Regions from separate parts of the Streptomyces millisiae genome, predicted to be linked through region 1. Evidence: riboswitches for the same ligand, from Rfam matches in the RefSeq annotation. Region 1 holds a riboswitch; the other holds the start of a gene.
The links. Region 1 has a riboswitch for glycine ahead of gcvT (glycine cleavage system aminomethyltransferase GcvT). Riboswitches for the same ligand answer to the same signal wherever they lie in the genome.

Region 1 (5,000 bases):
GTGACCACCTCGTCGAGCTGGAAGTGGATCGACCTGAACCGGGGCCCGATGATGTTCCAGTGGGTCTGCTTGGCGACCAGCGCGAGGTCGATGAGGTCCACCAGTGCCCCTTGCAACGCCTCGCCGACGACCTTGGTCGCGGTGTCGGGCAGCGAACTCTTCACCGTGTACATGCAGCGTCCCCTTTCAGAGCACGAGTGTCTGATATGCGACGTCTGTCTCCACCGTAACCCCGGGACCGGTACCTCCGCCCGGTCAGCCCGGTCAGTGGGGACGGGGATACCCGTACCCGTGTTGGCGCAGTGCACCCGGATCGTGTGCCGCGGGGGCGTCGCGGTCGTAGAAGGGGCGCGCGTTGGCGCGTAACCACATGGCGACCGGGTCGTAACCGTCCGCCATCGCGACCGTGGCCACCGGCAGCCCCTCCGGGACGGCCGCGATGGCCTGGCGCATCATCTGTCGCACGGCCTCCGCCGAGCGGTCCTCCGGCTCCTCCACGTCCAGGCCGATCACCAGGTAGGCCGGGCCCACCGCGGGCCGCACCCAGGCCCGGCGCAGGCTGCGCAGCACCCGGGTGCGCTCGGCGAGCGCGACGAGCTCGGCGTAGAAGCCGTCGGCTCTGACGGCCGGCTCGGTGATGCGCAGCGGTCCCGCCGGGAGCCGGTCGAGGCCGCCGGCGATCCGGCGCAGGTCGAGCCAGGGGACGCCCAGGCCGCCGCCCGGGGCGTGCGGGTTGAGCCACAGGCCCCAGTGGTCGGGGTAGAGCGCGGCGGCGATGTCCCGGCCGCCGACCACCTCGTGCTCCCTGGTCCAGCCGCTGGCGAGCAGCTCGCGCTCGGAGGTGACGCACGGCGCGTAGCCGTGGCCGGCCACCTCCATGCTGCCGTACTGGGCCTCGGGGTCTCCCGACCGGCCGTGCCACAGCAGCATCCAGACCTCGCCGGCGGCCAGCGCCGCGAGCAGCCGTTCGTACGCGTCGAGGCGGTCGGGGGCGATGCTGGGCAGCAGCTCCTCGACGCCCGCTCCGACGCCCTCGCCACCGGTCACCGGTCCCACCCCTCCCCGTGCGGTTCACGCCGCCGTCGCGCGCCGTCGTACGCCGTGGTGCGCCGTCAGCCGCGGGCGGCCGGCCAGGGCGCCGACCGTCGGGGAGACCGCGCGGTGCGCGTCAGGCGTCCCGCGTGTAGAACGGCTGCACGCACTCCCTGAGCCAGTCCACCACGGGATCCTCGGCGGCATCAAGAAGCACCAGTTGCACCGGCCAGGCCACCGGCCTGCTGGCCAGCGCCCGGCCGAGCGCGTCGTGGACGGCGAGCCGGCTGGCGTCGTCGAGGTGCTCGAGCTCCACGCCGACGAAGAGCGAGGGCGAGCCGCCCTCGGTGCTGGCCAGGCCGCGCCGCGCGGTGCGCACGAAGCCCAGGCCGGTCAGCTCGCCGGAGACGGCGGACAGGAAGTCGATCGGGTCCTCCTGCCAGTCGGGCTGGAAGAGCCGCATCCGCGCCCCGGAGGGCACGCCGGGCGCCCGCTCGCCGGGGTTCACCCGGCACAGCTCGGCGACCACGGCCGGCGGCACCGGCACGCCGACCGTGCCGCCGGGGTTCACGGCGATGCCGACCTGCGGCGGCAGTCCGCGGGCGAACTCCCACGCCGGCGCGACGGCGAACGGCAGGTGCGAGGCGCCCCCCAGGTGCAGTTGCTCGGCCGAGCTGAAGACCGGCACGAACACCCCGCCGTTGAGCTCGATGGTCGGCAGGTCGAGGCTGCGGCTCTCCCGGCCGCCGCCCTCGGGCAGCGGCACCCACAGGGCGCTGCGGGCCAGCACCTTCAGCAGCCGCGGGCCGGCGTCGGCCACGCCGAGGGCCGCCGCCAGCGTCTCCTCGAGCTCGTTGCCCGGCCAGCCGCCGCCATAGCCGGGACCCTGCCTTGCCATGTTCATCGTTTCAGCCCACCATCCGCTCAGATCACGATCCACTCGCGAGCGTCGAGAGGCACCATAACGGCTGCCGGGCACGGCCGTTGGGCCGAGCGCCCCGGCGACCGGGCCGCCGGCGACGGTTCGTGCGATGATGTCCGCACAACCGCATACTGGCCGTTCGACCGCGCGCGGGAGAGTCCCCGGCGTTCCGGGGCGCCGAAGGAGCAAGTCCTCCCTTGAATCTCTCAGGCCCCGATACCGCACGCGGAAGGCGAATCTGAAAAGCGGGCCAGCCCCTCGGGGCCGGCCCCACCCACGGTGCAAGCCGCTCCGCCCGCCCGGGCGCCCGGCGAACCTCTCAGGTGCCGATGACAGATGGGGAGGGCCACGGCGGTCGGCTCTGTCCGCCGTACACCGGCCCCTCGCCCCCGGAGCACCTGGAGCCCACGCCCATGTCCCGCACCACCCCGCTCGACGCCACGCACACCGCGCTCGGCGCGGTCATGACCGACTTCGCCGGCTGGCGGATGCCGCTGCGCTACGGCAGCGAGCGCGCCGAGCACCAGGCGGTGCGCACCGCCGCGGGCCTCTTCGACCTCTCACACATGGGCGAGATCACCGTGACCGGGCCCGCGGCGGGCGCGCTGCTCGACCACGCGCTGGTCGGCGAGCCCTCCGCGCTGGCCGTCGGCCGGGCCCGCTACACCATGATCTGCGACGAGCGCGGCGGCATCCTCGACGACCTGATCGTCTACCGCCTCGGCGCTGAGGAGTTCCTGGTCGTGGCCAACGCGGCCAACACCGACCCGGTGCTGACGGCGCTCACCGAGCGGCGGGCCGGTTTCGACGCCACGGTCCGCGACGACCGCGAGCGGTACGCGCTGATCGCCGTCCAGGGCCCCGCCTCCCCCGCCGTCCTCGGCCGGCTCACCGACGCCGACCTGGCGTCCCTCCGCTACTACGCGGGCCTGCCCGGCACGGTCGCCGGCCGGCCGGCGATGATCGCCCGCACCGGCTACACCGGCGAGGACGGCTTCGAGCTGTTCTGCGCCCCCGAGGACGCCGAAACGCTGTGGCGGGCGCTGACCGACGCCGGCGCGGCGGACGGTCTGGTGCCCTGCGGCCTCGCCTGCCGCGACACGCTGCGCCTGGAGGCCGGCATGCCGCTCTACGGCCACGAGCTGACCACCGACACCACCCCGTTCGACGCCGGCCTCGGCCGGGTGGTCAAGCTCGGCAAGCCGGGCGGCTTCGTCGGCCGCGAGGCGCTGGCCGCCGCGGCCGAGCGGGCCGAGCGGCAGCCGCCGCGCGTCCTGGTCGGCCTCGTCGCCCGGGGCCGGCGGGTGCCGCGCGCCGGGTACCCGGTGGTGGCGGCGGACGGCACGGTGATCGGCGAGGTCACCTCGGGCGCCCCCTCGCCGACGCTGGGCCGGCCCATCGCCATGGCCTACGTGGACGCGGCGCACGCCGCCCCGGGCACCGAAGGGGTCGCCGTCGACGTCCGGGGGACGCACGAGCCGTGCGACGTCGTCGCGCTGCCGTTCTACCGGCGCCAGAAGTAGCCAGCCATTCGTACCACCAACCACCCTGATCCGGGAGAATCCCCTCATGAGCGACAACCCTGAGCAGCTCCGTTACAGCCAGGAGCACGAGTGGCTTTCGGCCGTCGAGGACGGCGTGGCGACGGTCGGCATCACCCGGTTCGCGGCGGACGCGCTCGGCGACGTGGTCTTCGTCCAGCTGCCGGCCGTCGGCGACACCGTCACCGCCGGCGAGTCCTGCGGCGAGTTGGAGTCGACCAAGTCGGTCAGCGAGCTGTACTCCCCCGTCAGCGGCGAGATCACCGAGGCCAACCAGGCCGTCGTCGAGGACCCGTCGCTGGTGAACACGGAGCCGTTCGGGGACGGTTGGCTGTTCCGGGTCAGGGTCGACGAGTCGGCGGAGCCCGCGGGGCTGATGTCGGCCGCCGAGTACGACGCCCTCACCAACGGCTGATCGACGACCGGGCGCCCCAGGCCATGGCCCTCTCCGTCTTCGACCTGTTCTCCGTCGGCATCGGCCCGTCGAGCTCGCATACCGTCGGCCCGATGCGGGCCGCGCGGATGTTCGCCCGGCGCCTGAAGAACGAGGGGCTGCTGGCGCACACGGCCGCCGTGCGGGCCGAGCTGTTCGGCTCGCTCGGCGCCACCGGGCACGGCCACGGCACGCCCAAGGCCGTGCTGCTCGGCCTGGAGGGCCACGCCCCCGACACGGTGGACGTGGACCGGGCCGACGAGGAGGTGGCCAGGATCCGGGCCAGCGGCCGGCTGCGGCTGCTGGCCGCGGAGATCGGCGACGCCCACCCGATCCCGTTCGACCCCGACGCCGACCTGGTGCTGCACCGGCGCGAGGCGCTGCCGTACCACGCCAACGGCATGCGGCTGGCCGCCGCGGACGCCGCCGGTGAGCCGCTGCTCACCAGGACCTACTACTCGGTCGGCGGCGGCTTCGTCGTCGACGAGGAGGCGATCGGCGCCGACCGGATCCGGCTCGACGACACCCGCCTCCCCCACCCCTTCCGCACCGGCGACGAGCTGCTGCGGCTCACCCGGGAGACCGGCCTCTCCGTCTCCGCGCTGATGCTGCGCAACGAGACGGCCTGGCGGAGCGAGGCCGAGGTGCGGGCCGAACTGCTGCGGATCTGGGCGGTGATGCGGGCCTGCGTGGCGCGCGGCCTGGACCGCGAGGGGATACTCCCCGGCGGGCTCAGGGTCCGCCGCCGGGCCGCCACCTCGGCCCGCCGGCTGCGCGCCGAGGGCAACCCGGCCGACGCCGCGCTGGAGTGGGTGACGCTCTACGCGATGGCGGTCAACGAGGAGAACGCGGCCGGCGGCCGGGTGGTGACCGCGCCCACCAACGGCGCGGCCGGCATCATCCCGGCGGTGCTGATGTACTACATGGACTTCGTGCCGGGCGCCGACGAGGAGGGCGTCGTCCGCTTCCTCCTCGCGGCCGGCGCGGTGGGCATGCTGTTCAAGGAGAACGCCTCCATCTCGGGCGCCGAGGTCGGCTGCCAGGGCGAGGTGGGCTCGGCCTGCTCGATGGC
Region 2 (5,000 bases), on a different contig from region 1:
GCTGATCGAGCCGGGCACCGAGCGGGAGCTGCTCGCCCCGATGCCGGTGCGCACCCTGCCGGGGGTCGGCCCGGCCACCGCGGAGACGCTGCGCCGCGCCGGCCTCGCCACCGTCGGGGACGCGGCCGAGGCGGGCGAGGCCGAGCTGCTGCGCCTGCTCGGCAGGGCACACGGCCACGCGGTGCACGCGATGGCGCTCGGCCTGGACGACCGCGCCGTGGTGCCCGACCGGGACGCCAAGTCCATCTCCGTGGAGGACACCTTCGACACCGACGTCACGGACCGGGCCAGGATCAGGTTCGAGGTGGCGCGGCTCGCCGAGCGTTGCGTGGGGCGGCTGCGCTCGGCGGCCAGATCGGGCCGCACCGTGGTGCTGAAGGTCAGACGGTACGACTTCACCACCCTGACCCGCTCCGAGACGTTGCGCGGCCCGACGGACGACCCGGTGGTGATCGCGGAGGCGGCGGGGAGGCTGCTGGAGGGCGTGGACACCACGGAGGGCGTGCGGCTGCTCGGCGTGGGCGTCAGCGGCCTGGCCGACTTCACCCAGGAGGACCTGTTCGCGCAGGCGACCCCGGCGGAGCCGGCCGCGGGGGCGCCCGCGGTGCCCCTCGCCGAGGAGCCGGTCGAGCGGCGCTGGCTCCCGGGCCTCGACGTGACCCACGCCCGGCACGGTCCCGGCTGGATCCAGGGCAGCGGGGTCGGCCGGGTCACGGTCCGCTTCGAGCGCCCCGGTTCACCGCCCGGCCGTGCTCGAACGTTTCGCCTCGACGATCCGGAGCTCACCCACTCGGATCCGTTGCCCCTGGTCACCGACGCGGACGCCGAGGCGGGCACCGCCCGGGGGCCTCGCTAGGTCCCGTCCTCCTGCGGCACGTCGAGGCCGTAGTGGTGGTAGAGCTGCAACTCCTGCTCGGGGGAGAGGTGGCGGCCGACCCCGAAGTCGGGCGCGTCCCTGATCAGCGAGCGGTCGAACGGCACCCGCAACGTGTCGCCGACCACCTCGCTCGGCTCCAGGGGGACGAACGCGTCCCGGCTGAAGATCCCGGTCCGCACGGCCGCCCACTCCGGAGCCCCGGTCGCGTCGTCGAGGTAGACCTCGTCCACGGTGCCGATCTTGGTGCCTTCGCGGTCGAAGGCCTTGCGGCCGATCAGGCTGCGTGGGTCGATGTCGATCTGCATGCTTCCTCCCGCTGCTCCCCGCACCTCCGGAACCCATCCGGAAAGGGAACGCCACCTCCTACGAAAGGGCACAAACCGGCGGTCGGCCAGTCGAGCGCCGGGCGGCCGCACGGGACGTACGGGCCAGGACGTCCGCTGGTAGGCTCGAAGGCGGTTGACGACCCCGCGCGGGAGAGTCCCGCCGTCGAGCGGACGGCGGGCGCCGAAGGAGCAAATCCTCCCCGGAATCTCTCAGGCCCACGTACCGCGCGAGCGAAACCACTCTGGAAAGCAGGGCGACCCGGTCGTCCTCACCGACGGTGCAAGCCGGGCACGCAGGTGCCGGGCGAAGCTCTCAGGTCCGGGCGACACGGCCGGATGACAGAGGGGGAGGCCGGTCGGGCAGCGCCGCCCGAACCCCCGAGGTCGCCGCGACCAGGAGGAGCCTCCACCCATGACCGTCCCCCGCACCCCGCTCACCGAACTCGAGCGTGGCACCCCGTTCGCCGCCCGGCACATCGGTCCCGACGCCGCCGACCAGGCCAAGATGCTGGCCCAGGTCGGCTTCGGCTCGCTGGACGAGCTGACCGCCGCCGCCGTCCCCGAGGCCATCCGCAGCGTCGGCGCGCTCCGCCTGCCGGACGCCGGGAGCGAGGCCGAGGTCCTCGCCGAGCTGCGCGCGCTGGCCGAGCGCAACAGCGTGCGGCGCTCGATGATCGGCCTCGGCTACCACGGCACCTTCACCCCGCCGGTGATCCTCCGCAACGTCCTGGAGAACCCGGCCTGGTACACCGCCTACACGCCGTACCAGCCGGAGATCTCCCAGGGCCGTCTCGAGGCGCTGCTCAACTTCCAGACCGTCGTCGCGGACCTCACCGGGCTGCCCACGGCCGGCGCCTCGCTGCTCGACGAGGGCACCGCGGCCGCCGAGGCGATGGCCCTGGCCCGCCGGGTCGGCAAGGTCAGGGACGGCGTCTTCCTCGTCGACGCCGACTGCCTGCCACAGACCGTCGCCGTCGTGCGCACCAGGGCGGAACCCACCGGCGTCGAGGTGGTGGTCGCCGACCTCGACGACGGCATCCCGGCGGAGCTCGCCGAGCGCGGGGTGTTCGGCGTGCTGCTCCAGTACCCGGGGGCCTCCGGCGCCGTGCGCGACCACCGGGCGCTGATCGAACGGGCGCACCAGCTGGGCGCCGTGGTCACCGTCGCGGCCGACCTGCTGGCCCTCACCCTGCTCACCTCGCCCGGCGACCTGGGCGCCGACATCGCCGTCGGCACCAGCCAGCGTTTCGGCGTGCCCATGGGCTTCGGCGGTCCGCACGCCGGCTACATGGCCGTCCGCGACGCCTACGCCCGCAGCCTGCCGGGCCGTCTGGTGGGCGTCTCGCGGGACGCGGACGGCCGGCCCGCCTACCGGCTCGCGCTCCAGACCAGGGAGCAGCACATCCGCCGCGAGAAGGCCACCAGCAACATCTGCACCGCCCAGGTGCTGCTGGCCGTGATGGCCGGCATGTACGCGGTCTACCACGGCCCCGAGGGGCTCGCCGCGATCGCCCGGCGCACCCACCGGTACGCCGCGCTGCTGGCCGCCGGGCTGCGCGCCGGCGGCGTGGCGATCACGCACGACGCCTTCTTCGACACGGTCACCGCCCGGGTGCCGGGACGGGCCGCCGAGATCGCGGCGGCCGCCCGCGCGGCCGGGGTCAACCTGCGCGAGACCGACGCCGACCACCTCGGCATCGCCTGCGACGAGACCACGACCCGGGCCGATCTGGCCGCCGTCTGGGGCGCCTTCGGGGTGCCCGCGGACGCCACGGACATCGAGTCGCTGGACGCGACCACCCCGGACGCCCTGCCGCAGGCGCTGCTGCGCGGGGACGACTACCTCACCCACCCGGTCTTCCACGAGCACCGCTCCGAGACCGCGATGCTGCGCTACCTGCGCCGGCTCGCCGACCGCGACTACGCGCTCGACCGCGGCATGATCCCGCTGGGCTCCTGCACCATGAAGCTCAACGCCACCGCGGAGATGGAGCCCGTCACCTGGCCGGAGTTCGCCGAACTGCACCCGTTCGCGCCCGCCGAGCAGGCCGCCGGCTATCTGACCCTGATCCGGGAGCTCGAGGACCGGCTGGCCGAGATCACCGGTTACGACCGGGTCTCGCTGCAGCCGAACGCGGGCTCCCAGGGCGAGTTGGCCGGACTGCTCGCGGTGCGCGCGTACCACCGCGCCAACGGCCAGCCCGGGCGCACCGTCTGCCTGATCCCCTCCTCGGCGCACGGCACCAACGCGGCGAGTGCCGTGATGGCCGGCATGCGGGTGGTGGTCGTCGCCACCGGCGAGAACGGCGACGTGGACGCGGCCGACCTGCGGGCCAAGATCGAGGCGCACCGTGACGAGTTGGCCGTGCTCATGGTCACCTACCCGTCCACGCACGGCGTGTTCGAGGAGGACATCGCGGCCATCTGCGCCGCGGTCCACGAGGCCGGTGGGCAGGTCTACGTCGACGGCGCCAACCTCAACGCGCTGGTCGGCCTCGCCAAGCCGGGGCACTTCGGCGCCGACGTCTCGCACCTCAACCTGCACAAGACCTTCTGCATCCCGCACGGCGGCGGCGGCCCGGGCGTCGGTCCGGTCGCCGTCCGCGCCCACCTGGCGCCCTACCTCCCCGGCCACCCGCTCCAGCCGGCCGCCGGGCCCGAGGGCGGCGGCATCGGCCCGATCGCGGCCGCCCCCTGGGGCTCCGCCGGCATCCTGCCGATCTCCTGGGCCTATCTGCGGCTGATGGGCGCCGAGGGGCTGCGCCGCGCCACCCAGGTCGCCGTGCTCGGCGCCAACTACGTCGCCAAGCGCCTGGAGCCGCACTACCCGGTGCTCTACACGGGCCCGGGCGGCCTGGTGGCGCACGAGTGCATCATCGACGTCCGGCCGCTGACCAAGGCCACCGGCGTCACCGTGGACGACATCGCCAAGCGGCTCATCGACCATGGCTTCCACGCGCCGACCATGTCGTTCCCGGTAGCCGGCACGCTGATGATCGAGCCCACCGAGAGCGAGGACCTGGCCGAACTCGACCGGTTCTGCGAGGCGATGATCGCCATCCGCGCCGAGATCGACCGGGTCGGGGCGGGGGAGTGGCCGAAGGACGACAACCCGCTGCGCAACGCCCCGCACACCGCCCAGCAGTTGGCCGGCGACTGGCCCCACCCGTACTCGCGGGCCGAGGCCGCGTACCCCGCCGACGGCGGCCAGCGTGACAAGTACTGGCCGCCGGTGCGCCGCATCGACGGCGCCTTCGGCGACCGCAACCTGGTCTGCTCCTGCCCGCCGGTCGCGGAGTACGCGGGCTGACGCTGACTCAACGACACCGCCGGGTTCCGTCGATACGACGGCCCCACCGGGGACTCCCCGGTGGGGCCGTCGTGTCACGAACGGGGTGACCGCGAGGGTCAGTCGATGACCTCGTAGATGTTGAACCTCTCCCAGGAGCCGGACGGCTCGGCGGAGCGGGCGCGCAGCAGGTACTGGAGGGTGCCACCGTAGCTGTTCTCCATGGCGACCCACTGGCCGTTCAGCGTCGACCGGATCGCGAACTCAAGGCTGTCGGGGTCCTGGAACAGCTCGAACCGCTCCCAGCCCCCGACGCTCGCCGAGCGGGCGCGCAGCATGTTCTGCCGCTCGCCCGTGAGGTTCCTCTCGACCGCGACGTAGAGGCCGTTGGCCCGCGACCGCATCGCGAACGTGCCGGTGGCATCGTCCCAGACGAAGTCGAACTCCTCCCACGCTCCGAAGACGCCCTGGGAACGGGCGCGCAGCAGGCCGGTGTTCGGGGCCGGGT

Region 2: it holds a riboswitch for glycine, as region 1 does, so the genes downstream of both, gcvP (aminomethyl-transferring glycine dehydrogenase) here and gcvT (glycine cleavage system aminomethyltransferase GcvT) in region 1, are expected to answer to the same signal.

Annotation. Positions count from the first base shown of each region.
Region 1 is NZ_JAVREM010000054.1:13,358-18,357, forward strand. Features, by position in the region: gene RNC47_RS27500 (Dps family protein) at 1-173, opposite strand, end outside; gene RNC47_RS27505 (enhanced serine sensitivity protein SseB C-terminal domain-containing protein) at 265-1,047, opposite strand; gene RNC47_RS27510 (enhanced serine sensitivity protein SseB) at 1,169-1,936, opposite strand; glycine riboswitch at 2,095-2,186, shown strand; gene gcvT (glycine cleavage system aminomethyltransferase GcvT) at 2,368-3,477, shown strand; gene gcvH (glycine cleavage system protein GcvH) at 3,524-3,910, shown strand; gene RNC47_RS27525 (L-serine ammonia-lyase) at 3,934-5,000, shown strand, end outside.
Region 2 is NZ_JAVREM010000001.1:139,900-144,899, forward strand. Features, by position in the region: gene RNC47_RS00600 (DNA polymerase IV) at 1-856, shown strand, start outside; gene RNC47_RS00605 (PRC-barrel domain-containing protein) at 853-1,182, opposite strand; glycine riboswitch at 1,341-1,439, shown strand; gene gcvP (aminomethyl-transferring glycine dehydrogenase) at 1,616-4,513, shown strand; gene RNC47_RS00615 (fascin domain-containing protein) at 4,612-5,000, opposite strand, start outside.